Regions from separate parts of the Bacillus sp. C-3-6 genome, predicted to be linked through region 3. Evidence: predicted binding sites of a transcription regulator. Region 3 holds the regulator's gene; each other region holds the start of a gene.
What was found. The regulator Rex, encoded in region 3, represses fermentation and respiration genes when NADH is low (regulators of the CRP and FNR family bind a similar motif). The targets are predictions, from matches to a motif close to TTGTGAAATATTTCACAA.
Positions count from the first base shown of each region.

Region 1: the regulator Rex is predicted to act here: its motif matches at 8,959-8,976, upstream of pflB (formate C-acetyltransferase).
Region 2: the regulator Rex is predicted to act here: its motif matches at 9,262-9,279, upstream of hcp (hydroxylamine reductase).

Region 1 covers NZ_CM137247.1:515,446-525,981, reverse strand. The annotation lists gene recX (recombination regulator RecX) at 1-558, opposite strand, end outside; gene ACW0JX_RS02650 (TIGR01777 family oxidoreductase) at 640-1,545, shown strand; gene ACW0JX_RS02645 (amidohydrolase) at 1,685-2,815, shown strand; gene ACW0JX_RS02640 (GNAT family N-acetyltransferase) at 3,057-3,614, shown strand; gene ACW0JX_RS02635 (YfhE family protein) at 3,724-3,843, shown strand; gene ACW0JX_RS02630 (diglucosyl diacylglycerol synthase) at 4,218-5,384, opposite strand; gene pflA (pyruvate formate-lyase-activating protein) at 5,798-6,529, opposite strand; gene pflB (formate C-acetyltransferase) at 6,599-8,848, opposite strand; gene ACW0JX_RS02615 (hypothetical protein) at 9,001-9,222, opposite strand; gene ACW0JX_RS02610 (glycosyltransferase family 2 protein) at 9,191-10,536, opposite strand, start outside.
Region 2 covers NZ_CM137247.1:3,212,229-3,222,764, forward strand. The annotation lists gene ACW0JX_RS16495 (LysE family translocator) at 1-506, opposite strand, end outside; partial or broken gene ACW0JX_RS16500 (DUF3963 domain-containing protein) at 659-814, opposite strand; gene ACW0JX_RS16505 (WD40/YVTN/BNR-like repeat-containing protein) at 920-2,404, opposite strand; partial or broken gene ACW0JX_RS16510 (LysE family translocator) at 2,574-2,739, opposite strand; gene ACW0JX_RS16515 (DUF3963 domain-containing protein) at 2,891-3,148, opposite strand; gene ACW0JX_RS16520 (GyrI-like domain-containing protein) at 3,295-3,774, opposite strand; gene ACW0JX_RS16525 (helix-turn-helix transcriptional regulator) at 3,884-4,846, shown strand; gene ACW0JX_RS16530 (ABC transporter permease) at 5,006-5,755, opposite strand; gene ACW0JX_RS16535 (ABC transporter ATP-binding protein) at 5,756-6,517, opposite strand; gene ACW0JX_RS16540 (DUF1048 domain-containing protein) at 6,688-7,029, opposite strand; gene ACW0JX_RS16545 (PadR family transcriptional regulator) at 7,105-7,425, opposite strand; gene hcp (hydroxylamine reductase) at 7,912-9,198, opposite strand; gene bla2 (BcII family subclass B1 metallo-beta-lactamase) at 9,946-10,536, opposite strand, start outside.
Region 3 covers NZ_CM137247.1:249,113-259,648, reverse strand. The annotation lists gene guaA (glutamine-hydrolyzing GMP synthase) at 1-945, opposite strand, end outside; purine riboswitch at 1,110-1,211, opposite strand; gene groL (chaperonin GroEL) at 1,342-2,976, opposite strand; gene groES (co-chaperone GroES) at 3,015-3,299, opposite strand; gene ACW0JX_RS01495 (CPBP family intramembrane glutamic endopeptidase) at 3,690-4,439, shown strand; gene ACW0JX_RS01490 (YdiK family protein) at 4,436-4,627, shown strand; gene ACW0JX_RS01485 (redox-sensing transcriptional repressor Rex) at 4,657-5,286, opposite strand; gene ACW0JX_RS01480 (ABC-F family ATP-binding cassette domain-containing protein) at 5,473-7,407, shown strand; gene tsaD (tRNA (adenosine(37)-N6)-threonylcarbamoyltransferase complex transferase subunit TsaD) at 7,894-8,910, opposite strand; gene rimI (ribosomal protein S18-alanine N-acetyltransferase) at 8,910-9,353, opposite strand; gene tsaB (tRNA (adenosine(37)-N6)-threonylcarbamoyltransferase complex dimerization subunit type 1 TsaB) at 9,368-10,060, opposite strand; gene tsaE (tRNA (adenosine(37)-N6)-threonylcarbamoyltransferase complex ATPase subunit type 1 TsaE) at 10,041-10,514, opposite strand.

The DNA of each region.
Region 1 (10,536 bases), 270 kb from region 3:
TAGCTTCATTTGTAAAAAAGAATGCTTTTGATAAGATTTTTTCTTCTTTTCTATGAGAAACAAGGCATTCTCAATTTGCTTTTCCTTCGGATATTCTTGTAAACTGTGCATAATAAGTAAATCTTGAACACCTTTATTTAACAACTCTCTTTTAATAACAGTTGGACCTTTTCGATTCACATTACTTTGCGTTCGCGTATATAAAACAGCGTACTCTTTATCATTAATATATCGGTCATGTAATAATTTCGAAACGACTTCAGAGATGATGGCCTGTCCCACTTCTTTCTTTCGTAAAAAATCTTCTATTTCTTGTTTTGTTCTCATTTGATAGGATAAATAGGAGATTGCTTGTAAATATGCTTTTTGTACCTCTTCATTGTACAAAATATTTCCTAACTCTATTTCATCAATTTCTAAGCCTTTTTGTAATCCATGTTTCATTAAGATTACTTGATCCACACTAAACCCGTACTCTTCACCTTGGCCTTTATCAATATAAATATTAAATCGTTCTTTCGATCGTTTTTGTACTTCTATTTTTGTAATGACAGCCATACTCTCACCTCTCTATTATTTTAACATAGTCGAGGAACATTTTTTCTTTTCAAGAATATATATAATGAGGAGGAAATACTTGTGAAAATCGCAATTTCTGGTGGTACAGGCTTTATCGGTAAATATCTTTCTACTTTTTTTGTTCAAAAAGGATATACTGTTTACATCCTCACACGAAAAAAAACTACTGAAACTTCCGACCCTAACCTTCAGTATGTTCAATGGACACCAGATTTACAAACCTTCCCCCTCTCTTCTATTGATGTAGTTATTAATCTAGCCGGAGAGTCTATTAATAGTAGATGGACAAAGAAACAAAAGAAAACCATTTTAAACAGTAGAATTCAAACAACAAAAGGACTCATTAAACAATTGCAGGCACTCCATAAAAAACCACATACATTTATTAATGCAAGTGCTATTGGATACTACGGAACATCTGAAATAGAGTCTTTTACTGAGCAACAAGAAACTCCCGGAAATGACTTTTTAGCAGAAACAGTATTTTTATGGGAACAAGAAGCAGCTAAAGCATGTTCTCTCGGAATAAGAACAATTTACACAAGATTTGGCGTTGTATTAGGTGCAGATGGCGGAGCCTTGCCAAAAATGTTACTTCCCTATCAATTCTATATCGGCGGCACCATTGGTTCTGGGAAACAATGGTTATCATGGATTCATATAGACGATGTCGTTCGTATGATGGATTTCATCATACACAAAAAAGAAATTGATGGTCCTCTTAATATGACAGCACCAACACCTATAAGAATGAAGGAATTTGGAAAGACCATCGCTGCTGCAACGAGAAAACCACATTGGCTGCCTGTCCCTTCATTTATGCTTCACGCCTTATTAGGTGAGATGAGCATACTTGTACTAGAAGGGCAACATGTATTACCTAGTAAAGCAATTAAACATGGATACCAATACACATTTCCGGCAATAGACCATGCATTACAAAATATACTTTCGCATACAATGTAGTACTTCTAAAACACAATTTTACATGGGCCCTTTTAAAACTTTCATTTTCTAGGATCCGAAGCATTACCATACAAATAACCTTTCAGTTACTTTCCCTTAACTTCCATTAGCATTATAAAGTAACAGAAATGAGGTACCTATGAAAATATTGCTCAAACAAGCCATTGTATACCCTATTACATCTCCAAAGTTTCAAGGTGATGTACTCGTTACAGGAGAGCGAATTACCGAGGTCAAACCTTTTATTCAACCTACTCAAGATATGACCGTTATAGATGCACGAGCACTCCATCTCTTACCTGGCTTTATTGATGTCCATACTCACCTTGGTCTCTATGATGAAGGTACTGGTTGGGCTGGAAATGATGCCAATGAAACATCTGAAGTTTCAACACCACATATTCGTTCTTTAGATGGAATCCATCCTCTCGATATCGCCTTTCAAGACGCTGTACAAAATGGAATTACAACCGTTCACGTTATGCCTGGCAGTCAAAATATTATCGGGGGTACTACTTGTGTAATAAAAACAGCTGGAACTTGTATTGATCATATGATTATTCAAGAACCTGCTGGTTTAAAGATTGCCTTTGGAGAAAACCCTAAAAAAGTCCATAGTAATGGAACAAAAGAATCCATAACACGTATGGGGATTATGGGGTTACTTCGGGAATCATTCTATGAAGCACAACACTACGGGCACGAAGCTGATTTTCGAATGCTTCCTATTTTAAAAGCATTACGTCGTGAAATACCCGTACGTATCCACGCCCATCGAGCAGATGATATTAGTTCTGCGCTACGCTTTGCAACGGAATTCAACCTCGATCTACGTATTGAACATTGTACAGAAGGACACTTTCTTGTTGAAGAGCTTTCGAAACACAATTTGAAAGTTTCAGTTGGTCCCACTCTGACACGCCGTTCTAAAATCGAACTAAAAAACAAGACATGGGATACTTACCATATATTATCCAAAAATGGTGTGGAAGTTTCTATAACAACAGACCATCCTTATACACCAATTCAGTATTTAAATATTTGTGCTGCTGTCGCAGTAAGAGAAGGGTTAGACGAGAAAACAGCACTAGAAGGAATCACCATATTCCCAGCGCGAAATTTGCGGTTAGAGAATAGAATTGGAAGCATCGAGGTTGGAAAAGACGCCGATCTCGTGTTATGGACTCATCATCCTTTCCATTATTTAGCCAAGCCTGTACTAACTATGATTGATGGAAAAATAATTTACAAAAAAAATAAAAAAAACTAGTTTATTTTTTTGACTAGATAAAGTATTATACGATTATAAACTGAATGAAACCATAATCAATTTGTGTCGTGATTATCATTTTCAAATTGATGAATGGGGAAGGCAAATGGTGCGCCACCAGCGTTAGAAACTGGTTCTAGTGGGTTCGATTCCCACCCCGAAATTTTTTAAAGATTGATATAAAAATTTCGAGGGTGGGGTGTTTTTTCGTCATGCTACCCTCGTGTGAGGAGGAGTTAGTATGTTGAAAAAACGCGACTTACACGACAGCCACGTTCTATACGAGTTAATGGTGGATCCAGCTGTCTTCCCTTTTGTGCGTCAAAAGGCTTATTCTTATGAAGAATATTTATTCTTAACGAAACAAACGATTGAAGCTGAAGAGCGTGGTGAATTAATTTCACGCACAATTTTAGATGAATGGGGTAACCCTATCGGAACAATTACTTTATTTGATGTGCAAGAAAAAGCTGGATTTCTCGGGACATGGCTTGGCAAACCATATCATGGAAAAGGCTATAATAAATTGGCAAAAGATTCATTTTTTAGTGAACTTTTCTATGAATTAGATATTGAAACAATTTTCATGCGTATTCGTAAAATAAATATTCGTTCTATTAAAGCTGCAGAAAAACTGCAATATGTGAATCTAGCAAATGAAACAAGAAAAGCCGTATATGATGAAATTAACGCAAACGAAGAAGTATATAACTTATATGAAATTCCAAAAGATCAATACACACTTGCTACAATGCGAGATACAACCTTCCAAGATGCTCATCAATTAAAAGAAGCATAATCTAAATTTTCTGAAATGATAATCAATCATTAACATTTTCCATATGCGTATATCCCCTCATGTCTTTGGAAACGATAAATAGTAACTTTAAGACACGAGGTGATTTGTAATGGATAAAAAGAAACGTGATAAAGCAAAAAACACATTATCTAGTACACAAGAAGTTCTCTATCAACGCGAATTTCAAAAAGCAGATCGTGCAGCAGGATATCGCTCGAAAAGCATTTAAAGTGAAAATGAATAATTAGAAGTTTCCCCCCTAATTATTCATTTTCATTACATAATTTTCTCGACTGATAGAAGTAAGCAAAAAGGCCCCTTATGCTTATGCATAAGGGGCCTTTTTGCTGTGGACAACTTTATCCACAAAACTGATGCAATTGTTAGTAATTTTCAAAAACATTTAATATCTTTCTATATTCAAGCATATATCGACTGTTTTAATTGTGGATATTTTTCTAAAAATTGTGGACAATGTGGATATAGTTGTTAATATTCCGACTTTACTGTTTAATGAAAGCGCAATCCTTTTGTGGATAAGTAGCTAAATTTTCTTTGAAAATAACAAAGAACCCTCTTTACATATACAAAGAGGGTTTCATATTAAGTAAAAGATTGTGCAAGAGCAGGTGATTTAATAGGTATATGACGCGGTTCTGCATGATTTTCTGCCAAAATTGCATCTACAATATGACCAGCTGGCTCTGGAAGATAGATGCTTTTCATTGCTTCTTTCATTTGAAGAAGCTTCACATCATCTTGTAATAATGCCTCTGTTTTTGCGAAAACCTCACTATCATCGCGAATGACAACTGCTGCTCCTTTTTTTTCAAAGTACATCGCATTTTCATTTTCTTGTCCTGGAACAGGCTTATATAAAATGACAGGTACTTGCAACGCTGCTGCTTCACTTAATGTTATTCCGCCTGGCTTCGTAATCATACAAGAAGTAACTCGGAATAATTCATCAATATTTTCAACATACCCAAACACTTTTAATGCATCGGAATTTTGCTTCTGTAAACTTAATAAATCATGTTTTAAAGCTTCATTTTTTCCACAAACGACAACTACTTGTAAATTAGGCACTGACATAAATGATTGGCATAGTTCTTTTACATTTCCTAATACCCCATGAGCACCTGCTACAATTAGTAAAATCTTTTTATTCTTACATAACTGATATTTATTATATATGATGTCTGAATTTACCTTTAACTCAAAACTACTCCGAATTGGAATTCCTGTTTCAACAATTTGTTCCGCAGGTACACCGATATCAACCATCAATTCTTTCACGTAATCCGTTGCAACAAAATAACGATCTACTTCTCGATGAATCCATATTTTGTGCACGCAAAAATCCGTTAATACGTTATAGACAGGAATTGAAATCCCCGTTTGTTTTTTCAATTCTGGTACAGCAATAATTGGAAATGTATTAATTACAATATCTGGTTTCTCCACCTGTAACAGTGTTTTCAAACGTTTTCTTCCAAAGTTCGCATACCAAGATGCTATTTTCTTATCATAAATTTTTTCTACCCCGTAATAAAACAAACGATATAATTCTTTTCCTATTGTATAACTTTTTAAATATAGATATTTTGTAATGTCAGTTATAAATGGATGTGATTCTCCAAACAAGTCGCATACAATAACATCTTCAATTCCTTTTTGGCGAAATGTCTGTTCTAATGTTTTTGCTACTTGCACATGACCATTACCGTAATGTGCAGTTAATATTAAAACCTTGGGGTTTTTTATCAAACAAATCCACTCCTAGCTTTTTGTTTCTCCATATTGCATATACGACAATAGGAAAAACATTTTCCTTAAAAATTACATAAACAGATTCTAATAATTCCCTTTTCAGCTATGTACCTGTCGTGGATATGCAAAGCATATAAGATTGACCCCTTAATCCTATCTGTGCTCATATCTTTACATTATACTTTCCTATAAGAGCTTTCGCAATAACTTACAAATCTTCTCTATTCCATGATACTCACTCTTTTACTTCTTAATTCTTTTTACTATTTTGATTTCCCTTTACAATTATGTAAATTTATCCACTTAATCCGTACAAAATTATGGATATTCTACTTTCAGTATACTCTTTTATCAATATATACTCTAGATTTTATTGTAAAGAAAGCAAAAAGCCTAATCCAATATTTGGATTAGACCGCTTGTAAAATATGTTTAGCATGTTCTACATTTTTCTCAGTAGGTGGTTCTACATTTGCGAGTGGGTACTTGTGTCCAAGCGCCTCCCATTTATATACACCAAGCTTATGATATGGTAACACTTCAACTTTTTGAACATTAGACAGACTTTGAATAAAGCTAGATAGTTTTTGTAGATCCTCTTCATTATCCGTAACACCAGGAACTAATACGTGTCGTACCCAAATCGCTTTATTCTTATCCGATAAATAACGAGCAAATTGTAAAATATGTTCATTTGGTTTCCCTGTTAATTTACGATGCTTTTTGGAATCGATATGTTTCAAATCCAATAAAACTAAATCTGTATAATCCATTAAAATATCTAGCTTATTTTGGAATTCTGGTTCCTCAGAATAACACCCACCAGAAGAGTCGATTGTTGTATGGATACCAGCCTCTTTACACTTTTTAAACAACTCAATTAAAAAGTCTAGCTGTAATAATGGCTCTCCACCGCTAACTGTTATACCGCCTCCGGAGGCTTCAATAAATGGAAGGTAACATGTCACATCCTGCATCACTTCTTCAACTGTTATTTCTTTACCTTTACCGATTTCCCACGTATCAGCATTATGACAATATTGACAACGTAATAAACACCCTTGTGTAAATATGACATAACGAATCCCTGGGCCATCAACAGTACCACAAGACTCTACAGAATGTATTCTTCCTTTTACCATGTTACTTCCTCCTTTATTGAAACAGCCTCCCTTCGCTATGTATTAAAAGCGAAGGGACACTTTTTTCATTTACATGCTTTCATGCATTGTACGGTTAATTACATCAATTTGTTGTTCACGAGTTAATTTAATAAAGTTTACAGCGTAACCAGATACGCGAATTGTTAATTGTGGATATTTCTCAGGATGTTCCATTGCATCCATTAATGTTTCACGATTAAATACGTTAATATTTAAGTGATGGCCTTCTTTTACTGCATAGCCATCAAGCATAGATACTAAGTTACGTACTTGTACATCATCTTCTTTACCAAGTGCTTTTGGAATAATAGAGAATGTATTAGAAATACCATCTTGTGCATCTTCATATGGTAATTTAGCTACAGATAATAATGAAGCTAATGCACCTTTTGTATCACGTCCATGCATTGGATTTGCACCTGGTGCAAATGGTTCTCCAGTACGGCGTCCATCTGGAGTGTTACCAGTTTTCTTACCGTATACAACGTTAGATGTAATAGTTAAAATTGACATTGTATGAACGGAATTACGATATGTTTTATGTTTACGCAGTTTATTCATAAATGTTTTCACGAGATTTACAGCGATCTCATCTACACGATCATCATTGTTACCGTATTTTGGGAAGTCTCCTTCAATCTCGAAGTCAACTGCAATACCATTTTCATCACGGATTGGTTTTACTTGTGCGTATTTAATTGCACTTAATGAGTCTGCTACTACAGATAGACCCGCGATACCTGTTGCCATTGTACGAAGAACATTTGTATCATGAAGTGCCATTTCAATACGTTCATAGCTATATTTATCATGCATGTAATGGATAACATTTAATGTGTTTAAATATAGACCCGCTAACCATTCCATTGTCATATCAAACTTATGCATAACTTCTTCGTAATTTAGTACTTCAGAAGTAATTGGTGCGTACTCAGGACCAACTTGTGCTTTTGATTTTTCATCTTTACCACCGTTAATCGCATATAATAATGCTTTCGCTAAGTTTGCACGAGCTCCGAAGAACTGCATTTGCTTACCGATTCTCATTGCAGATACACAACAAGCAATTCCGTAATCATCGCCGTAATCAGCACGCATAATGTCATCATTTTCATATTGAATTGCTGATGTTTTGATGGACATTTTCGCACAGTAGTTTTTAAAGTTCTCTGGTAATTGTTTAGACCAAAGAACTGTTAAATTCGGTTCTGGAGCTGGTCCTAAATTATCTAATGTATGCAAGAAACGGAATGAGTTCTTTGTTACTAATGGACGACCATCTAATGCCATACCACCGATAGATTCAGTTACCCAAGTTGGGTCACCAGAGAATAATTCATTATAATCAGGTGTTCTTGCGAATTTCACAAGACGTAATTTCATAATGAAGTGATCTACAATTTCTTGTACTTCTTCTTCTGTTAAAGTACCATTTGCTAAATCTCTCTCAATGTAAATATCTAAGAATGTAGAAGTACGTCCAAGACTCATTGCAGCTCCGTTTTGCTCTTTAATCGCTGCAAGATATGCGAAGTATAACCACTGGAATGCTTCTTGTGCATTTGTTGCTGGTTTAGAAATATCGAAACCATGAGAAGCAGCCATTTGTTTTAGTTCTTGAAGTGCACGCATTTGCTCAGATAACTCTTCGCGTAAACGCATTGTATCTTCGCTCATTACACCACCAGTTAAATTCAAATCAGCTTTTTTCGCTTCAATTAAATGATCAATACCATATAATGCTACGCGTCGATAGTCACCGATAATGCGTCCACGACCGTATGCATCTGGAAGACCAGTAATAACACCTGATTTACGTGCATTTCTCATTTCTGGTGTATAAGCATCAAATACACCTTGGTTATGAGTCTTTCTCCAATCTCTAAAAATACGACTAAGTTCTTTGTCCATTTCGTATCCATAAGATTCACAAGCTTGTTCTGCCATACGAATACCACCATATGGTTGTAAAGAACGTTTAAATGGTTTATCAGTTTGGAAACCGACTACTTTTTCAATATCTTTATTTAAGTATCCTGGGTCATGTGATGTAATAGAAGAAACAATTTTTGTATCCATATCAAGAACGCCACCGTTTTCACGTTCTTTTGTTGTTAAATCCATTACTTGATCCCAAAGTTGTTTCGTTGCTTCAGTTGCTTCTGCTAAGAAAGATTCGTCTCCTTCGAAAACGTTTACATTATTTAAAATGAAATCGCGAACATCAATCTCTGCTTTCCATTTTTCACCTTTAAAGTTTTCCCATGCGTTTTTAACATTTTCTAATACTTGAGTCATCCTAATCTCCTCCATTTTTGATTAGTACAGGACTAAGATTTTTTATATAACAGCTTACACACTTAGAATACTACTTTTTTACGAAAGTGAACGAAATAGTTGTGACATGTTTGTGAAATGTTGAGCAAACTACTATATATATAGTGTTAACTTCATTTAAAAGTCTTTAAAATTAACCCTTTCCTTAATTGTATTTTTTTGGTATCCTTATATACGAGTCCTATTTTGTAATATAAGAACAATACCCATTGTAGAGCTGTAATACTCTTATCTCCTAATCTGTTATAGTTTTTATAACAGAACAAAAAAGTGTACACATGTTGTACACTTTTTTTGTTACTTCTATAAAACATCTCTTTTTCTATTGCCATCATAGAATCCGCCACGATTGTCTGTTGATGCAATTATTTGCTCTAGTCCTTCTATATGATCACCTATAATTCGAAGTACAGCTGGAGGATGACCTATTTTTGCAAAATGTTCACTGGGACGAATACGGTTCATCTTATCAACCTCAACACGACATACACATGCAATTTCAAATCCAGAAAGAAGAGCCTTCGCCTGTGCTACACAAGGTGACAATAAAGATTTATATCCAATTGCTTTCAAACACTTGTGGCTAAATGCATTAGGTACCGCAATAAGTGAGCCTACCCCTAAATCCTTTCTATCACAAGCTAAATTTAGTGCATACTTAAATGCAGTTACAAGATGAAGTGGTACTCTTAAATCTAAATAATGATTTAAATCATTTAATGCGACGTCCTTTCCATCTGCAATAGCTTTTGCAAAAGGATATAGTTCACTAGCTGGAATAACAAAATCACCATCTATAAATAACACAATTTCTCCTTTTGCAAAATAAGTTCCAAGTGAACGCCCTACATCGTTTCCAAGGGCTTCTTTATATACAATGGTTGTTGCGCCTTTGTCTTTTGCAATCGTTGCTGTTTTATCTGACGAACCATTTACGACAACGATGATTTCAAAAGGTTCAATTTTACGAAGCTCTTCTATAACCTTTCCAATTGTTTTCTCTTCATTTTGTACAGGAATAACAACCGATAGTTGCTTTTCTCTATACAAATTGGATGTAACGCCCCATCCTTGATAAAAATCTTCGAAATTTAAAGTATGATAGACGCTATCCCTTTTCCTATTTCCATCATAATATCCCCCGCGTATATCACTGCTTACTATTCGTTCTGCAACTGCTTCTATATGATCACCTATCATTCGTCTTTCAGATTGAGAAAGGTTCGTGCCATATGCAGCATGTTCAATCGGTCGAAATTTATTCGGCGTAATAACATCAATAGCACAATGACGGTTAATTCTCCATTTACTTTGTGCTATACGTAAATGAGCTACAATAGGATTAACTAAACATTCATATCCAATACTTTGGACGACTTCTTTCGTCAACGCATGAGGTACAGATAATAAAGAATCTATCTTTAATTCTTCACGCTCTAACATTGCATTTAATATTTGACGCCACACTGTAACGGAATGGGGTTTTTGTTTCTTTAAAAACAATGCGTCCAAATTATTTAAAACGATGTCAGTCTGATCATGTAAAATTGGATTAAGAAACAATTGTAATTTGGAAGTTGGAATAGCAAAGTCCCCATCTATAAATAGTAATACATCACCTATCGCATGTTTTGCGCCAACTGCACGCC
Region 2 (10,536 bases), 2.3 Mb from region 3:
ACAATTACAAGGTTAACTATAAAGCTAACAGTGATTTGCGTAAGCCCCAAAACTGCACCTTGAAAAAGCAACAATCCCTTCTCTGGATCTTCAAATTGAGGTAGAAGTGATACATACAAAATAGCAATCTTTGGATTCAGAAGATTCGTCATGAGTCCCATCAGAAATAATTTCCTTGGTGGCTCATTAGAAATCATATGAGGTTCCATAATAGATGTAGCACCCGGTTTAATCGAATTCCAGGCGAGCCACAGTAAGTAAGCAGCACCTGCCCACTTTACTGCTTCATATACAGCGGGAACAGCAACGAATAGAACTGTAAGTCCAAACATAGTTGCGATTATATAGATTACAAATCCGAGCATGATGCCCAATAAAGAAATAAATCCCGCCATACGTCCTTGCGTAATGGAACGGGAAATGAGGTAAATCATATTAGGCCCAGGTGAACAAACCATGCTAAGCGAAACAATTGCAAAAGCTACCAATGTACTCAAGCTGACCATAAACCTTCCCCCTTTATTTTACATAAAATTTCCTATTGTACATTTTATCATGATTGAGGAGAGAAAAGATTAATATAAAACGATGCAGCTAAGTAATATTATCGGATCGAATGTATTGTAATCACATACTTCTCATTCTCTTAAGTAAGGATCTAAGAGTACCCTATCCATAGAGCTACTAAAACCACTACAAATAAAGCAAAACAACATGTGATATTTCGAATCCATTTTTGTATATCACCAAAATACCTTTCTATAAATATAGCGTTGATAGTAAGCATAAGAAATAAAACAAAGAAAGGCAGCGAGGTATAGGTCCATTTTTATCTTCATGGCTGGAATTATACCCCTTACCAAACTTCTAAATAAAATGTATAGCTGAGTAGTTACCTTATTTTTCAAAAAAATTCTGATTATTTCTTTTTCACTTCTTCTACAAATTCCCATGTCTCTCCGTTATCTTTTGATTGATAAAGTGCACTACTATCGCCATTGTAGTCTCCATCTGCCCCTTGTCCAACTAACATATTAAAAACCCCATCTTTCTCATATGGCATACTAGGTGAATCAAAAGGACTTATTGTGGACTGTGTATAATCTAATTTCACTTCATGCGGCGGATATTCTACCTTTTTGAAAGATACTCCCCCATCATCTGTACGATATAACTCTCCTTCATTACCAGAAGGCCTAATTGCTCCTAAAAACCCAAGTTTATCATTTATAAAAGTGATTCCTGATACACTACCAATCCCCCCATTAAATGGGTCTGGATTGATAACCTCCCATGTTTTCCCTTCATCACTAGTCTTGCTTAATGAATAAAAGGCGCTCCCTAATGCTTTATCTGTCATATTTAGTTTATAACCAACTTCTTTCGATAGGAAAAACTGTTCTTTTTCATTCTTTAAATCTTGTTGTTTCTTCTCTTTAAGCATATCTTCTTTTGGAGGCGTCTTTGATTTACTCCAACTTGCGTCACTTATTAAATTATATCTAGCAGGGACTAGCTCTTGCTCTTTTCCAGGGACAAATATAGATACAGTATATCCAATGATATCAGAAGCTGCTTTTTTAAGACTCTGCCCCTTACCATCCTCAGTAATATTAATAATTCCCTCTGTATTGGATCCCCAATTCCTTTTTCCATAATAAATCAACCCATACTTACTTTCATTCCATTTTTTGACCGTTTGCTTAACTGGGATCGCCTTAACCGTTTTAATTAAAGGTTCTACTAATTTATCATCATTATAATCAGGCTTTGCATATCCATCTCGTATTATAGTAATATCTTCTGATTTCTTCTTATTATAAGAGATTAAATAAGTTTCTTCTTTCCCATCATCATTTTTCCCATAAACAAATGTATCAAACGCTGTGATTGTTCCATCTGAATGAAATGTAAGATCAAAATCAGTTGCCAAATACAATTTCTTTGGCAAAGGATATTTTTTATTTATATCTTCAAAAATACCTTCTACTCCAGATTTATATATATTATTATGTTTAAGTTTAACTGACCTTTCATGTTTTAATTTTTCTATAAACCATGCCAATTTACCATTGTAATTTATTGCACTTTTATAAATCTGCATCCCATAAAATGATGTAATTACAACAATAATGATAATAGAAATGGATCTCCATACTATTGAATTAGTTAATTTTTTAGATTCATATTCTCTATTTTTTATCACCCGTATTGTAGTAAATGTAGTTATGGATATAAAAAGTACTATACATAATAACAAAATGTAAATATTATAATTCATTCTTCCGTACTTACAGTATAAGGCCAACTCATAACAAAAAATCCCGTATACAATTATTAGTATTGGATTCGTTACTAATGACAGAAGTATCCTTTTTGTATTTTCTCTAAATATAGAAACCACCCCTAATTACATGAATTACTGATATTAAGTATATTTTATTGTAAAGTAACAAAAAAGCTATTTAATCTTGCCGCAAAAAATACAATAGACATCTTTCTATTAAAGCCGTTTACAAATCTAGTTGTTTCATAAACAACGGATTTTTGAGTGAATACTAAAGTTGCTTCATTTATATGAATTACAAATCCAAGCATGATGCTTAATAAAAAAATAAATCCTGCCATACGCCCCTGTGTAATGGAACGAGAAATAAGATAAATCAAAATAGGCCCAGGTGAACAAACCATACTAAGTAAAACAAGCGCAAAAGCTAGCAAAGTACTCAGGCTCACCATAAACCTTCCTTCTTTATCTTACATAAAATTTCCTATTGTACATTTTATCATGATTGAGGAGAGAAAAAATTAATATAAACTGATGCAGCTAAGTAATAGTATCGGATCGAATGTAGTGTAATCACATATTTCTCATTCTCTTAAGTAAGGACTAAAAATAACCTATCCATAGAGCTAATAAAACCACTACGAATAAAGCAAAGCAACATGTAATATTTCGAATCCACTTTTGTATATCATCAAAATACTTTTCTATAAATGCAGTGTAAATAGAAAGCATAAGAAGTAGCACAATGAAAGTAAAAGATCCCAATTTATCGTTAAATTTTTCATTAGTAAATGTACTTACATGAAGGAATAGAAAAACAAACGTTACTATGAATAGCTCAAATAATCTTTTTTTATTCAATCTGCCACCACCTTACAACAATTCCCTTTTATTCCATTTTATCAGAACATACTGTGTAGCAGTATATGAATATTATATTCATTTCAAAAAGGCCAACAATACAAGATCGTTAGCCTCTAATTTCCATATTCGCACCTTTTATCACTTTACTTCCTAACAACCGGAATCCACATTTCACCAAATACTAAGCCATTTCTCTGCCCCATCTCAACCGTTGTATTCGGTCCACCAACATAGGCAAAATCCTTTGCTTCTGGTAAAGCTTGACCGAAGGCGATGCCAGTAAGCTTATTACTTAGCTCTTCAGCCGTTTGGTCTTCCCCTTTCACTACTAAGTATTCTCCCCTCGGAAACTGAATCACTCTAGATTCTTCTTCTATTTGTGCTTCTGTCATGACCCCCGCATAATACATCATTTTGTTATTCACCGCTTCGCTCACGGAAAAAATGTATTCATTTGTAGCTAAAGCTTTTAAAGTGTCCAGCCTTCCATCTTCTTTAACAGCCGACCAAAAGTCTTCCTTTTCTTTATTTATTCCAGCAAAGTCTGTGTATTCACTCTTAATTTCAGTTCCAATACCTAACACAATAAAGCTATCTTTTTCTTCTATAGTATAATTTTTCATGTTCAAAACCTGCCTCTTTTTTTATTAATCAAACGATTTATCTTTTCATCTGATACGTTTATAATACCTTTAAACCATGTCAAAAAATGATACTGTTTAGGAGACTAAAATGAAAAAAGTTGAACGGATTAATACAATTATGCGGTATATCAACAACCGCTCTCACTTTACAATTTCTGAAATTATACAAGAATTTAACATATCACGGTCGACAGCTATTAGAGACATTAGAGAAATTGAAGCTATGGGAATGCCACTTGTCACTGAAGTTGGGAGGACTGGGGGATATTTTGTTATGCACAACTCTATCCTGCCCGTTGTTCGCTTTACTGATAATGAAGTGAAAGCTCTTTTTATTGCCTTTATGGCTACGAGGAATCAACAACTTCCCTACCTAAAGAGTCGTCAATCTTTAGCCGAAAAACTACTAGGACTCATCTCAGAAACCCAGCAAGATGATCTCGTTCTTTTAAATCAACTCTTGCTTTTCCAAGGGACTAACCCTCATAATCCCGATCTACTTGAGCTTTCTGATCTCCCCCATCCTATGTTAGAAAAACTCATTCAAATCCTTCTTTTGGATAACCATTTATTGATTACTATGAAAGAAGATGAAGAAATCAAGTCTTATCCAATTTATCTATTGCACCTTTATCAAGAAAAAAGCCATTGGATCATTGAAGGGTTTGACTTAAAAAAAGAAAAGAAGATGATGTTTCCTGTCGATGATCTCATTAATATTGAACCATACACGACGAACAAAAGGCTAAATAAGAAAAAGATTTTAGAAAAACTAAGTAAGAAGGACGAAATAATCAACTTGGTACTTGAACTTGGACCAAAAGCAATTGCCCAGTTCAAAAAATACCATCCTTTAAAAATTTCAATATCTTATACTAATCCTTACCAATCTACAGCCATTTTAAAAACTTTTATCAATGTTAACAATCCCGATGAAGTGACGGAAATAATAAATTGGCTGCTTTTTCTAGGGAAGGATATTAAAATCAAAGAAATACCCGATGAAGTATTAGCAGATTTACAAAAACGAGTGTGCTTATACATTCCATAAGCAGTGAGCCTCAAATATTAAGCTTTATGGACAATTATTCTATTTTTAAATACCATTTCATTTACTACAATGAGAGCATGATAAATAATAAAAGCACGGAAAATCTCCCGTGCTTTTCTAAATATATATTATTCCTGAAGGTTTCGTTTATCACGTTTCTTACCCTAACTGACGTTTAAATGCTTTACTGGCGAAAAAGTAAGAGATGACCATTATACCTACGCACCAAGCGAGCGCAATCCAAATATCGTTTCCAACAGTTCCTTCATATAAAAGAGCACGAATCGCATTCACGATTGAAGTTACAGGCTGATTCTCTGCAAACGCACGAACAATTTTTGGCATCGTTTCGGTAGGCACAAAGGCCGAACTAATAAATGGAAGAAAAACTAGCGGGTACGAGTAAGCAGTCGCCCCTTCCATAGACCTCGCTTTCAATCCTGGAATGATAGCTAGCCATGTTAGCGCCAGCGTAAACATCCCAAGTATCCCAGCTACCGCGAGCCAATCTAGAATATTAGCACTGGAACGGAAACCCATTAAGAGTGCAACAAGAATAACCACCACGATAGTAAGTACATTAGCAACAAGAGAGGTTAAAACGTGAGCCCACAATATCGATGAGCGCTTAATAGGCATCGTAATGAAACGTGCCATCAGCCCACTCTTTACATCCGTAAAGAGTCGCACGGAAGTGTAAGCTACACCGGATGCGATAGCCATTAGCAAAATTCCCGGCAATAAATAATTGACGTAATTTTCCGTTCCTGTTTTTATTGCGCCGCCAAACACGTAGACAAATAATAGCATCATCATAATCGGCGTAATCGCTACTGTAATAATTGTATCCGGGCTGCGCATAATGTTACGCATTAAACGACCTAGTAATACACCTGTTCTACTTTTCATTTACATCTCCTCCTTTTTGCCAATGATCGCAAGGAATATTTCTTCCAATGTCGGTTGCTTCTCGATATACTCCACTTTTGCTGGCGGGAACATCTCTTTTAGTTCAGCAAGAGTACCTGTCGTAATAATTTTTCCGCCATGCAAAATAGCAATACGGTCTGCCAGTTGTTCTGCTTCCTCCAAGTACTGAGTCGTAAGCAAAATAGTTGTACCGCTACCAGCAAGTTCCTTGACTGTATCCCACACTTCGATTCGCGCTTCAGGATCAAGTCCAGTCGTTGGTTCGTCAAGAAAAATAACTGCTGGCGCCCCAATCAAACTCATCGCGATATCAAGCCGGCGCTTCATCCCGCCTGAATACTGATCTGCCCTTTGGTTTGCCGCATCAGTCAGGCTAAATCTTGCAAGTAGATTGTCAGCAACTTGAGCGGGATTGGAAACACCACGTAATTTGGCGATCATTATCAAGTTTTCCCTCCCAGTCAGCATACCGTCTAAAGCTGCGAACTGCCCTGTCAAACTGATACTTTGACGAACATGATCTGGTTGACTCTGTACATCAAATCCACAAATACTTACTTCACCGCTATCTTGCTTCATTAGTGTCGAAAGGATGTTGACCGTTGTCGTCTTTCCCGCTCCATTTGAGCCTAGCAGCGCGAAAATTTCTCCACGCTGCACCTCAAAATCTACCCCTTTTAAAACTTCCTTGTCTTTAAAGGATTTTTTCAAGCCTTTTACAGAAATCACTGCATGACTCATACTTTTTTCCTCCCTATAAAAATGTTTTGCGAAGACTATTTATTTACCTCTATCTATTTAGTATCACTGATATTCTGTATTACTTAGTACCGAGTTAAAAATATAACTGAATAGCTATGATGGCAATTCATATGTGTAACCAGCTAATCAGTCGGTACTACTTATTCCATTTATTTTTTTCTCAATTTCTTCATAATACTTTCATTCAAATCTTCACGATACTTGGAGACGTAAGTTTTAGCATTTGCCACTAGTTCGTCAGCAAAGGAAGCCACGTCATCCCCAGTAATGTCAAGCACTTGTCTTCCTTCCGCTGCACCCGCTTCGAACAAATCGATTAATTCATACTGTATGTGTAACATATCCATCCCGTTACCCGCTGAAAAATTCCACATGTAGTTTTGAATTTTCTTAAATACAAATTGGTAGTCCTCTGGCAGAGCCTCAACTCGTGCCATCATCATTTTGTACTCTTTTTTATCACCAATTAACTTTTTGAACATTTCTAACATCTTATTTTCCTCCTTTTTTATAAAACCAAACAAGAAATTCTCAAAATATCGGCCGGAACATTTTATCTTATGAACCTATTTTGACTTCAAGACGTTAATTTTTGACGATACAAAATCCCATTTTTTCCAAAACAATTCAAGCTCCTGGCGGCCTTCTTCATTTAATGAATAAAACTTACGAGGCGGTCCCATATCTGATGGTTTCTTTTCAATATTCACAAGCTTTTTCTTCTCTAATCGTACGAGGATGGTATACACCGTACCTTCCACAACTTCGGTAAACCCAAGATCATTTAGGTGGCGGGTAATCTCATAGCCATACGTTTCACGGCGACTAATGATTTCCAGTACACACCCTTCCAGTGAACCTTTCAGCATTTCAGTTAAATTTTCCATGTCCTGATCCTCCTTTACCCCCTATTCTGTCTGACTTATATTCAGTATCACAGAGTACTAAGGCGAATTTTTTACTGAGTAGTTTTTTTGAATCCATACTATTCAGTATCACTTATTACATCTACATTGTATGACTAAGTAGTGATAGATGTCAACTGATTTTCAAATTTTTTCTAAAATCCGCTATTACCTATTGTCTACTGAAAATATTTTGAGAAGCAACACTACTCAGTATTGCTTATTACAAGTACATTGTATGACTAAGTAGTGATGGATGTCAACTCGATTTTTATATTTTTTCTAAAATCAACTATTACCTATTCGATACAGCCTATTTTCTTTTTTTATTTTGCCCCATACCTATCCCACTAAGAAAAGAAAATACCCCAAAACAAAAATTCTACATTTTTATTTTGGGGCGCTATACTATACCAAAGTTAATGAATATGGCTAGCTCTTCTTATTAATAAGACAGATCATTTTTTATTACGATAACATCATAGCCATATCTTCTGCTGCATTTGTAATTAGTTTTAAACCAAATGTTTCTTGTAATACATCAAGCACGCCAGGTGAAATAAATTCAGGAGCCTTTGGACCGATGCGAATATCTTGAATCCCAAGACTAAATAGCCCGAGTAAAATGGCAACCGCTTTTTGTTCAAACCATGATAGTACAATACTTACTGGCAATTCATTCACTTCACATTGAAAAGCATCAGCTAAAGCAGCCGCTATTTTCACTGTAGAAATTGAATTATTGCACTGTCCTAAATCAATGTAACGCGGAATTTCCGTACCAGGTACAACACCGTAATCCACATCATTAAAGCGGAATTTCCCGCAAGAAGTTGTTAAAATAACCGTTTCTGGCGGAAGTGACGTTGCTAATTCACGATAATATTCTCCGCCTTTTCCCGGTGCATCACAACCGGCGATAACAAAGAAACGCTTTATCTTCCCCTCTTTTACTGCATCAATAATTTCTGGAGCTAATGATAATACTGTATTATGATGAAACCCTGTCACTAACTGTTCATCCGACTCCATATGTACTTCTGGAAGTTCTAGTGCTTTTTGAATCGATGGTGTAAAATCATCATTTTCAATTTTTTGTACACCTTCTAAACCTGCAATATCATATGAAAAGAATCGATCAGAGTATGATCCTTTAATTGGCATAACACAGTTCGTTGTAGCTAATATGGCACCAGTAAATTTTTCAAAAAGGCGTCTTTGATCGTACCATGCCTTACCGATGTTTCCTTTTAAATGTTTATATTTTTTCAGCTGCGGGTATCCGTGTGCTGGTAGCATTTCAGAATGCGTATAAATATTAATGTCTTTTCCTTCTGTTTGCTTTAATAGTTCTTCTAATGCAAATAAATTATGGCCCGTAACTACAATTGCTTTACCTTCTACACGATTTTGTGTAATTTGTACAGGCTCTGGCACACCAAAATGATTCGTATGTGCCTCATCCAATAACTCCATCACCCGTAAAGCTGATTTCCCAACTTTCATAGCCATATCAATATGCTCTTGTTCGTTAAAGTTAGAATTTGTTAATGTCATATATAAAGCTTCTTGTGTTGTAGCATCTACAAATGCATCCGTATACCCTAGCTGAGCAGCATGTGTGCGATAAGCTGCAATTCCTTTTAGCCCAAACACAATCGTATCTTGTAAACTCGCAATCGTTTCATTCTTGCCACAAACACCCATTACTTTACATCCGCCTGTTGGCGTTTGTTCACATTGATAACAAAACATATCATCCCACCCTCTCCCAATCATTCATTACACCTTAAGCATAATACCCATTGAAAAAAAGTGATGTGATATCAATCACAATAATATATAAAGATTTGTGACAGTTCATATTGTTGACATAATACTTTTATTGACATCCAAAAAATATACATTAGTGTGCACACATCTTTCGATACTTTTAAATAGCTAAATAATTAATTTGGAGAAATATATACAACGAAAAAAATTTTTTGAATCCCTTATACAAATAATTGCAATTCATCACATATGAAAATAGACATACAAATACAAATATGCTATTCTTTCTATCATTCAATAGAAAGAATAGCGTATTTTTTATTTTAAGGAACTATCATTTTTTTATTAAAGCCTTCATTGTAAACCTCTTTATTTACAATACATTTACACTATCTTAACATTACTTACATTATTTATATGATATATTTATATAGAAGCTACTTAAGAAATTTCATATACATTTTATCTTTATGATCTCTAATCAATAAAAAGATCATGTTATATTTTTATAACAGGGGTGAATTACGATGACTGAAACTTTAAAAACACTTATAATGCTTGATGCTACTTACGTTGTTATTGCAATTATGACAGTACTAGTATTTGTATACTTGGAATTAAAATCTCAGTAATATATGCTGACGTAATCGACAAATTCAGCATTTAAATATAGTTAGAAGAAAGAGAGGAGAAAATTATTTCTCCTTTCTTTTGTATTTCTACAATTTCTTATTTTAATAAATCCAATGTATGTAAAAGTAATCCCTTGTCTCCTACTTCTCCATGACCAGGTACTACCGAATTTATATTTCCATATCGCTTCAGCACATTCTCAATCGATGTAGACCATTCATTTACATACGCATCCGCAACATTTCCTAAATCTTTAGCTTCCGCAGATTTTACTAAACAGCCTCCAGCTAAAATTTGATATTGTGGCAACCAAACAACAATATTATCTTCTGTATGTCCTTTCCCTGGATAGAACGTTTCTACTTTTGTATTGCCAAACTTCAAACTCGTAATTGTTTGTAAATCTCCAAGCGGCTCTTCATATCCACTGTTCTTTGCTAGTTCTGCGGTTAATGCTGTACTATGCGCTTTAATGCCTCTTTCTTTCAACGTTTTTATTCCGCCAATTCGATCAGCGTGCGCATGTGTAATAACGACATCTGTTACGCGCTTCTGAAATTTCTTTTCTACCATTTCTATTAGTTCCTTCGTTAATTTATCATCCCAAGAAGAATCAACAAGTACTAACCCTTTAGAAGTATTAAGAACTAGACCGTTCGAAGGAACTGCTTCTCCATTAAAATAACC
Region 3 (10,536 bases):
TTTAGATGCTTCATCATCAAATACGTAAATGAATTCGTTACCGATGATTTTACGTTTTTGTTCTGGATCTTCTACACCTTTTAACTTATTCATGAAGCGTTCTTGTGCATCCACTTTAATAACGTTCATATGGAAGCCTTCGCTAAATGTTTTCATAACGCCTTCTGCTTCACCCTTACGAAGTAAACCGTGGTCAACGAAAATACATGTTAACTGATCGCCGATTGCTTTATGAATTAATACTGCTACAACAGAAGAGTCTACGCCGCCACTAAGTGCACATAGTACTTTTTTGTCTCCAACAGTTTCACGAATCTTTTCTAATTCTACTTCGATAAAGTTCTCCATGTTCCATCCTTCAGAACAACCACATACGCCGAATACGAAGTTTTTAATTAAATCGTTACCGTGCTCAGAGTGACGTACTTCTGGGTGGAATTGTACACCGTATAAGTTTTTCGCTTCATTGCTCATACCAGCAATTGGGCAAGACTCACTTGTTGCGTCTACTACGAATCCTTCAGGTAAACCAGTTACTAAGTCACCATGGCTCATCCATACAACTTGCTCTTCTGGAAGGTTCGCATATAATTTTGATTCGTTCTCTACTTTAAGAACAGCTTTTCCATACTCACGGTGATTTGCACGCTCTACTTTACCACCGAAGTGTTGTGTCATAAGCTGCATACCGTAACAAATACCAAAGATCGGTAAATCTAGTTCAAAGATTTTTTCATCACAATGTAATGCACCTTCACCGTATACGCTATTTGGTCCACCAGAGAAAATAATCCCTTTTGGATTCATTGCTTTAATTTCTTCTGCAGTAATTGTATGTGGATGAAGTTCACTGTATACACCGAACTCACGAATTCGACGTGCTATTAACTGATTGTATTGACTTCCAAAATCTAAAACGATAATTGTATCGTGTTGCTTCTTCAAAATAATCACCCCAACGTTAGTTCTCGTATATAAATATTTTCACCAATTTGGCGAAAAGCATTACTAATATAATAAAAAAAGCCAGTCCTCCGCCTCTAGTCTCATAACAAAGAAAAGGCAGGGGTCTGGCTTTATAAAGAAAGATAGTCTCCGCTCTTTATAAATATAAGACACACTGCCTTCATAGTCAGGTTGTTTACGGTAACCCGGTAGAGACTCTCAAACCATATCATTGAGGATATATGAAGGATCGTTTTATATTATCTTCCTAGATTCTAACAATGAAGTATCTATATGGTCAAGAGAGAAAGCGACAAAATTCTACAGAAATTCATTTCCTTTTCTAAAAAACATCCATTTCTATATAGAAATGGATGTTTTTTAGGGCAAACGGAATTACATCATTCCGCCCATACCGCCCATGCCCATGCCGCCCATGTCAGGCATTGCTGGTGCATTTGGTTCTGGCTTGTCAGCTACTACAGCTTCAGTTGTTAAGAACATAGCTGCAACAGATGCTGCGTTTTGAAGTGCAGAACGAGTTACTTTAGCTGGATCTACGATACCAGACTCAAGCATGTTAACCCATTCGCCAGTAGCTGCGTTGAAACCAACGCCTACTTTTTCGCCTTTTAGACGCTCTACAACTACAGATCCTTCTAGACCAGCGTTGATTGCGATTTGACGAACTGGCTCTTCTAGTGCACGAAGTACGATGTTGATACCTGTTGCTTCGTCGCCTTCAGCTACGATAGAAGCTACTTTCGTGTATACGTTCATAAGTGAAGTACCACCACCTGCAACGATACCTTCTTCTACTGCTGCACGAGTTGAGTTAAGTGCATCTTCAATGCGAAGTTTGCGCTCTTTTAACTCAGTTTCAGTTGCTGCACCGACTTTAATTACTGCTACGCCACCTGCAAGTTTCGCAAGACGCTCTTGTAATTTTTCACGATCGAATTCAGAAGTTGTTTCTTCTAATTGCGCACGAATTTGACCGATGCGAGCTGCGATTTGCTCTGTATTTCCAATACCTTCAACTACAGTTGTGTTTTCTTTTGTAACAACAACTTTACCAGCGCGTCCTAAAGATTCAACTGTAGCAGATTTTAAGTCACGACCTAATTCTTCAGTGATTACTTCGCCACCAGTTAAGATTGCGATATCTTCTAGCATTGCTTTACGACGGTCACCAAATCCAGGAGCTTTAACAGCTACTACATTGAATGTACCACGAAGTTTGTTCACTACTAATGTAGCTAAAGCTTCGCCTTCTACATCTTCAGCAATGATAAGAAGTGGTTTACCTTGTTGTACCACTTGCTCTAATACTGGTAAGATTTCTTGAATGTTAGAAATCTTTTTGTCAGTAATTAAGATGTATGGGTTATCAAGAACTGCTTCCATTTTATCAGAATCAGTAATCATGTAAGGGGATGCATATCCACGATCAAATTGCATACCTTCTACTACGTCTAATTCTGTTGTGAATCCTTTAGACTCTTCTAAAGTAATAACGCCGTCGTTACCAACGCGCTCCATTGCTTCAGCGATTAATTGACCTACTTCTTCGTCAGCTGCAGAAATAGCAGCTACTTGTGCGATAGAAGATTTGCCTTCGATTGGTTTAGAAATCGTTTTTAATTCTTCAATTGCAGCAGTAACAGCTTTTTCGATACCTTTACGAAGACCCATTGGGTTAGCACCAGCTGTTACGTTTTTAAGACCTTCACGAATCATAGCTTGCGCTAATACAGTTGCAGTTGTTGTTCCGTCACCAGCTACATCATTTGTTTTGCTAGCAACTTCTGCTACTAATTTCGCACCCATGTTTTCGAATGCATCTTCTAATTCGATTTCTTTTGCGATTGTTACACCATCATTTGTAATAAGTGGTGAACCAAATTTTTTCTCAAGTACAACGTTACGACCTTTTGGTCCAAGTGTTACTTTTACTGCGTTTGCAAGAGTGTCGACACCGCGAAGCATCGAACGACGTGCTTCTTCACTAAATTTAATATCTTTTGCCATAATAATTGACCCCCTTGGATTTTTTAAGATTTATATAATTAACCGATAACTGCTAAAATGTCACTTTCACGTAAAATCAAGTAGTCTGTACCTTCATATTTCACTTCAGTACCTGCATATTTTGAGAAGATGATAAGATCACCTGCTGCTACCTCTAAAGCAACACGCTCACCATTTTCAAGCACTCGACCAGTACCTACTGCAACAACTTTACCCTCTTGTGGTTTTTCTTTTGCAGTATCTGGTAATACAATACCACTTGCTGTTTTTTCTTCTGCTTGAACAAGCTCAATTACAACGCGATCACCTAATGGCTTTAGCATGAACAATAACCTCCTCATTTTGTATGTAAATTTTATTTATTAGCACTCAAGTCATCCGAGTGCTAACACACTTATAATAATAAATAATCTCAATTTCTTTTGCAAGTAAAAAAATCATAATTTTTTCGCAAATTACTATATAAACTTTCTATATAGAATACTGCCTTTACTATATGAATCGTTGTTTCCCCTACTCGTATGTTACAATATGAAAGACACCCTAAGTTGTTTTCGCTAAACGTACAACTTTTTCCTGTCTCCTACTTTAATTTCAAATACGGATTTACAAAAAAATCATAATTCGAATGAAAGTTTATATCGTAGATAACATATTTACATGTTATCCTACCTCATCTCATACACTAGAGTTAGAAAGGATGGTTAAACTATTTGAAGAAACAATACTGGTGGATTATCGTTACATACATTTTAATGCAGTTATCTGGAATTGTTGGATTACCACTTCTCCTAAAAACAGGACTCTATGATAATAGAGGATTTACCATGGAGGAAAAAGGACAAATCATAACGGGACACTGGGCAATTATTAGCTTCTTTGTTGCATTATGTATCGTACTTTGGTTACTTAGAACAGACATTCGTGACAGGCATTTAGATGCAATGCGCTCTTCTGTTCCAGCTACTATTGGATGGATTTTCATCGGCTTCTTCTTGGCTTTCTTTTCACAAATAGTTGCCGGTATGATCGAGATGCAGCTGCTAGGAATTAAACAAGGTTCAGAAAATACAATGAAACTGATGGAAATTGCAAGAACGACACCTTGGTTCCTTATTGTCGTATCTATAATCGGACCTATCTTGGAAGAAATCGTATTTAGAAAAATTTTATTTGGTACACTTTATAAGAAGTTTAACTTCTTTATTGCAGCTATCATTAGTTCGCTTGTATTTGCAGCAATCCATTTTGATTTTACTCACTTATTGGTATACACTGCTATGGGGCTCGTATTCGCCTTCTTATATGTGAAGACGAAGCGTATTATCGTTCCGATTGCAGCTCATGTTGCGATGAATACATTAGTCGCTATTGGGCAAATTTTTATGAGCAATGAGCAAATTCAAGAAATGATTAAAGAAGCTGAAAAAATGCAAGGCTTTATCGGAGGATTTTTTGTATGAGAAACTCACCATTGTTCATGGCTGCACTATACTTCCTTCTTGGATGTATCTTTACACGCTTCGCCATTACGAACGTAACAGATACAATCTGGAATGTGTGGACAATACTATTTGCAGTTATGGCAACAATTGATTTTAATTTGGCACTTCGCCTTATATTAGTTAAATTCACAAAGAAGAAACAATAATAAAACGCAGAGGTCGCTTCCTCTGCGTTTTATTGTGGATAGTTTTTCAAAAAGTAAACTAATGTTTGTAACTCTACAGCTAAATCAATATGATGAATTCTAATATTCTCTGATACGTTTAATCGTGCTGGTGTGAAATTCAAAATACCATGCACGCTCGTTTCAGCTAATCTATCTGCTACAGCTTGTGCTACTGTAGCCGGTACTGTTAATATTGCCACTTGTATATCATTTGATAATCTCTCTTCTAATTCATCTAAATGGTATACAGGAATGCCCCCGATTTCTGTTCCAACTTTCTCTTCACTAACATCAAATGCCATTTCAATTTTTGTATTATTGTTTTTCGTGAAATTATAATGTAAGAAAGCGGTCCCTAAATTACCTACTCCAATAAGTGCTACACGCGTTATATCATCTTGATCAAGTGTTTCGCGGAAAAATGATAATAAATAATTTACGTTATATCCATATCCCTTTTTCCCTAACGCTCCAAAATACGAAAAATCTCTTCGTATTGTTGCGGAATCTACTTTTACCGCTTCACTCAATTCGGCCGATGAAACACGCTGCTTACCAGAAAGAGATAAGTTTTGGATAAATCGATAGTATAGAGGCAATCTTTTAGCAGTGGCTTGTGGAATCTTTTGCTGATCCATATAACCTCTCCTCTCTTCCTATCTTTATTCATATACTTTAATCAAATACAGAAGTTTAGCACTCATTAAATTCCTTGTATAATAAAGAGAAGAAGTATTCTCTCTTATTTTAAACTATACACTATTTTTAGTATGATTGAGAAATATAAACATGGCAAAGTTAAGAAATTATTTGAGGTGAAAACATTGATTTTATTACAAGTAAATGGACTTTCGAAATTATACGGTGCAGAAACAATTCTTGCAAACATAAAATTGGAAGTACAAACAAAAGATCGTATCGCATTAGTTGGAAGGAATGGAGCTGGAAAATCTACATTATTAAAAATTATCGCTGGTGAGTTATCACATGATGGTGGCGAAATTATAAAACCGAAAGATGTCTCAATCGGGTATTTAGCTCAAAATACCGGCCTAGAAACGTCTTTAACAATTTGGGATGAAATGCTAACCGTCTTTACCCACTTACAGCAAATGGAGACAAAACTTCGAAGGCTTGAGCAAGAAATGGGAAAAGAAGAAAACTTTTCAAACGAAGCTATATATGAAAGATTGTTAGCTGATTATGACCAATTGCAACTCAATTATAAAGATCAAGGTGGATATCAATATGAAGCGGATATTCGCTCCATTTTAAGCGGCCTTGGCTTCCCAGTTGAAACGCACCAGACGACGATTTCTACTTTAAGCGGTGGGCAAAAAACAAGATTAGCTCTTGGGAAATTATTATTAACAAAACCAGACTTACTTATTTTGGACGAGCCTACAAACCATTTAGACATCGAAACATTAACATGGCTTGAGCAATATTTACAAGGTTATCCTGGCGCAATATTAATCGTTTCACATGACCGTTATTTCTTAGACAAACTCGTTACACAAGTATATGAAATTTCGAATAAAGAAAGCAGACGATTTGTTGGTAACTACAGTAAATATTTAGACTTAAAATCAGCATTATATGAGCAAGAAATGAAACGTTACGAAAAACAACAAGATGAAATCGCAAAACTTGAGGACTTCGTTCAAAAGAATATAGCTCGCGCCTCTACAACGAAACGTGCTCAAAGTCGCCGTAAACAACTAGACAGAATGGAATTATTAACGAGACCATTAGGGGATTCTAAGTCAGCATCATTCCACTTCGATATTGAAAAGCAAAGTGGAAATGATGTTTTACAAGTAAAGGATGCAACCATTGGCTATGATGAGGACCCTATAATTGAAAACGTAACTATGCGCTTAACTCGCGGAGATAGTGTTGCTTTAGTTGGTCCAAACGGAATTGGGAAATCCACATTATTAAAATCTATTGTGAATAAGTTACCACTATTAAATGGCGATGTTTCTTTCGGATCAAATGTATCTGTTGGTTATTATGATCAAGAACAAGCAAACTTAACATCTTCTAAACGGGTTTTAAATGAACTATGGGATGAATATCCACTGCAACCTGAAAAAGAAATCCGTACTATACTCGGGAACTTTTTATTTACAGGAGATGATGTACTGAAACCAGTATCTTCCCTTAGTGGTGGACAAAAAGCTCGATTAGCTCTTGCGAAACTTATGATGCAAAAGTCAAATTTATTAATTCTGGATGAGCCTACGAACCACCTTGATTTAAATAGTAAAGAGATTTTAGAGAATGCTTTAATTGATTATCCAGGGACTCTTCTATTTGTCTCACATGACCGCTACTTTATTAACCGTGTAACAACGACTGTGGTTGAGTTATCAACAGAAGGTGCACAGGAATATTTAGGGGATTACGATTACTATGTGGAGAAGAAAAATGAAATGATTGAACGCGCAGCATTTGAACAACAAGAACAGCAAGAAAATCAGGCACCTGTTCAAAAAACTGTAGCTCAAGAAAAATTAAATTATCTCGAAGAAAAAGAGCGTAAACAATTAGAACGTCAACGCACTCGAAAAATTGAAGAACTAGAACAAAACATCGTAAACTTAGAAGAAGAAATTGCTACGTTAGAAGATCAACTTTGCTTACCAGAAATATATGCAGATTATGAAAAAGCGAGTGAAATTACAACTAAAAAACAAACGCTACAAGAACAACTTGAAACGTGTATGGCAGAGTGGGAAGAGCTACATGTATAAGAGTATTTAAATAAGGAAGATGTCTCATCAGTCATGATTTTTGACTATGTGACATCTTTTTTCTTTAAGTACATAAATAATTTTTTGAATATATCAATGGTAACTCGGAATATATCAACCATTTTTCAAATACATCTATCGTAACCCTATATATATATAAACGATTCGACACGAAATATCGATTTACCGACAAGGATTGACAACATCAGCACCCTCTATAATAGAAGGATATTTCAAAATGTTTTTCAGGGATATCTTCTTACTTTTTATTTCCCAAAAAACAATATATTCAAAGGTCAGACTTCATCTAGTTTATCCACAAACTTATACACATATCCACCTTTATAAAATAGCTATCAAAACAACTTTTCCACATTACCCACAACTAACAAAAAAGATATCAACACTTTATATACACAACAAAACCCACATTATCAACAGATAATATGGGTTTTATCCACAAGCTGTGGTTAATTATGTGCATAACTATGCTTCAATATCTAATCCTGGATTCGCATTTAAGGCTAACGTTGCACGCTTGCCTTGTTCATACGCAATTGTCCCTGCCGCTGCAATCATTGCTGCATTATCTGTGCATAAAGATAGCGGTGGAATAATTAGTTCAATGTTTTCTTTTTGTGCAAATTCTTCTTCTAATCGCGCACGAAGTCCTTTATTAGCAGCTACTCCACCAGCAAGAAGTAATTGCTTTACATTATAAGCCTCTGCTGCACGAGCTGCTTTCGTTACAAGTACATCTATTACACTTTCTTGGAAACTTGCCGCTAAATCTTCTGGTTTAATTTCTATACCACGTTGTTTCGCGTTATGCACAGTGTTGATAACTGCTGATTTCAATCCACTAAAGCTAAAATCATATGAATCCGGTTCTAGCCATGCACGAGGCAAATCAATTGTTGGTTCTCCTTCATGTGCAAGACGATCAATATGAGGACCACCTGGATATGGCATAGATAACGTACGAGCTACTTTATCATACGCTTCTCCAGCTGCATCATCTCGCGTTTCACCAATTACTTCAAATGAACCATGTTCTTTCATATAAACAAGTTCTGTATGCCCACCAGATACAACAAGTGATAATAGCGGGAATTGAACTTCTTTTACTAAACGGTTCGCATAAATATGACCAGCAATATGATGAACACCGACTAGCGGAATATCATGTGCAAAAGCTACTGCCTTCGCTGCATTTACCCCAATTAGAAGTGCTCCTACTAAACCAGGCCCTTCTGTTACAGCAATTGCATCAATATCATCAAATGTGATGTTTGCTTCTTTTAAAGCTTCTTCTAACACAACTGTAATTTCTTCTACATGATGACGGGATGCAATCTCTGGTACAACCCCGCCAAAACGTTTATGACTTTCGATTTGTGATGCAACGACATTCGCAATAATTTCCGTTCCATTTTTAACAACCGCTACCGCTGTTTCATCACAGCTTGTTTCAATCCCAAGTATAATCGTATTTTTTTCCATTATATATTCACCCACATTACAAGACCATCTTCCTGATTGTCTGCATAGTATCGTTTACGAATTCCACCATTTTGAAATCCATATTTTTTGTACAACTGCTTTGCTACTTCATTTGATACACGTACTTCAAGCGTCATTGTTTTTACCCCTAGTTCTTTCGCTTCTGAAATAACTGCTTTCAATAAGGCATCTCCTAATTTTTGACCTCGGTATTCTGGCAAAATAGCTATATTTGTTATATGTGATTCATCAATAATTATCCACAATCCACAATATCCGATTACACGACCATCTTTTTCTAACACAATATAATGTGCATGTTCATTCATCGTTAATTCACGGTGAAAGGCATCTGCAGTCCAAGGAGTTGAAAAAGACACTTCTTCAATAGCTACAATTTGAGCAATATCATCAAGTTCCATCTTTCTAAATATCATATCCATCTTCTGCAAGGCCCCTACTTGTTTTGACTTTCTAACCACTTTGTTTCAGCTTCAGCTAAACGAAGATAGCTCGGAACAAACGTATGCACATCTTGTTCTTCTTTTTGTAACCCTAAGAATGCTAGCTCACTTGGTCTTGGATTATTTTTAGTAAAAGGAGCGAATACAGCTTGATCACCTAAATGTTCTATAATTATTTCTTTATGCAATTTAACATCATTACCGATAAATAAAACAGGCTGTCCTTTATCTTTTAACATTTGCAACCAGTCCACAATAAGAATAATTCGGTCTTCTTCTATTGAAGTTAACTGCTCTCCTTCATATGTATATAATCCAGTATAGATTTGCCCACGTCTTCCATCAAATAAAGGACAAATTAATCCATTAAAGTTAGCACCGTTTGCAGCTACTACCTCTAAACTTGATACACCTACAATTGGTATTTGAAGTGACCAAGCTAATGTTTTTGCCGCTGTCACGCCTATGCGAACACCTGTATATGATCCAGGTCCAGCAGCTACTACGATTTTAGTTAATTCCTTCGGTTTTACACCACATTCTTTTAACAGTTGCTCTACAGCTGGCATAAGACGTACAGAATGGTTTTTCGTCAAATTTGTAATAATTTCCCCAATCACGTTTCCTTCCTCAATAAGGGATACACCCATTACGTAATTTGAAGTATCAATTGCTAGTACTTTCATCTTGTAATAGCTCCTCACATAATCTAATATAGCGATCTCCAATTGGCTCGAGTATAATTTTTCTTGCGTCATCTCCCGCATGGAATAAACTAATTTGTAACTTTTCATTCGGTAAATATGCTTCTATTAAATGAGCCCATTCCACTACCGTAATTCCTTCACCGTAGAAATACTCATCAAAGCCTAAGTCCTCTTCGCTTTCTGCTAAGCGATACACGTCCATATGATATAGCGGTAATCTTCCTTTATATTCTTTAATAATATTAAAGGTAGGACTATTTACAACTCTTTTCACTCCAAGACCTTTTGCTAGTCCCTTTGTAAAAGTCGTCTTACCAGCTCCAAGATCTCCTTCTAAAATAATTACATCTTGCGCTTCTACGAGTTCACCTAGTTTTTCTGATAATCTTTGTGTTTCCTCAGAAGATTTTGTTGTTACTTCATATTTTCTCACAGACTTCACCTACTTTACTCAC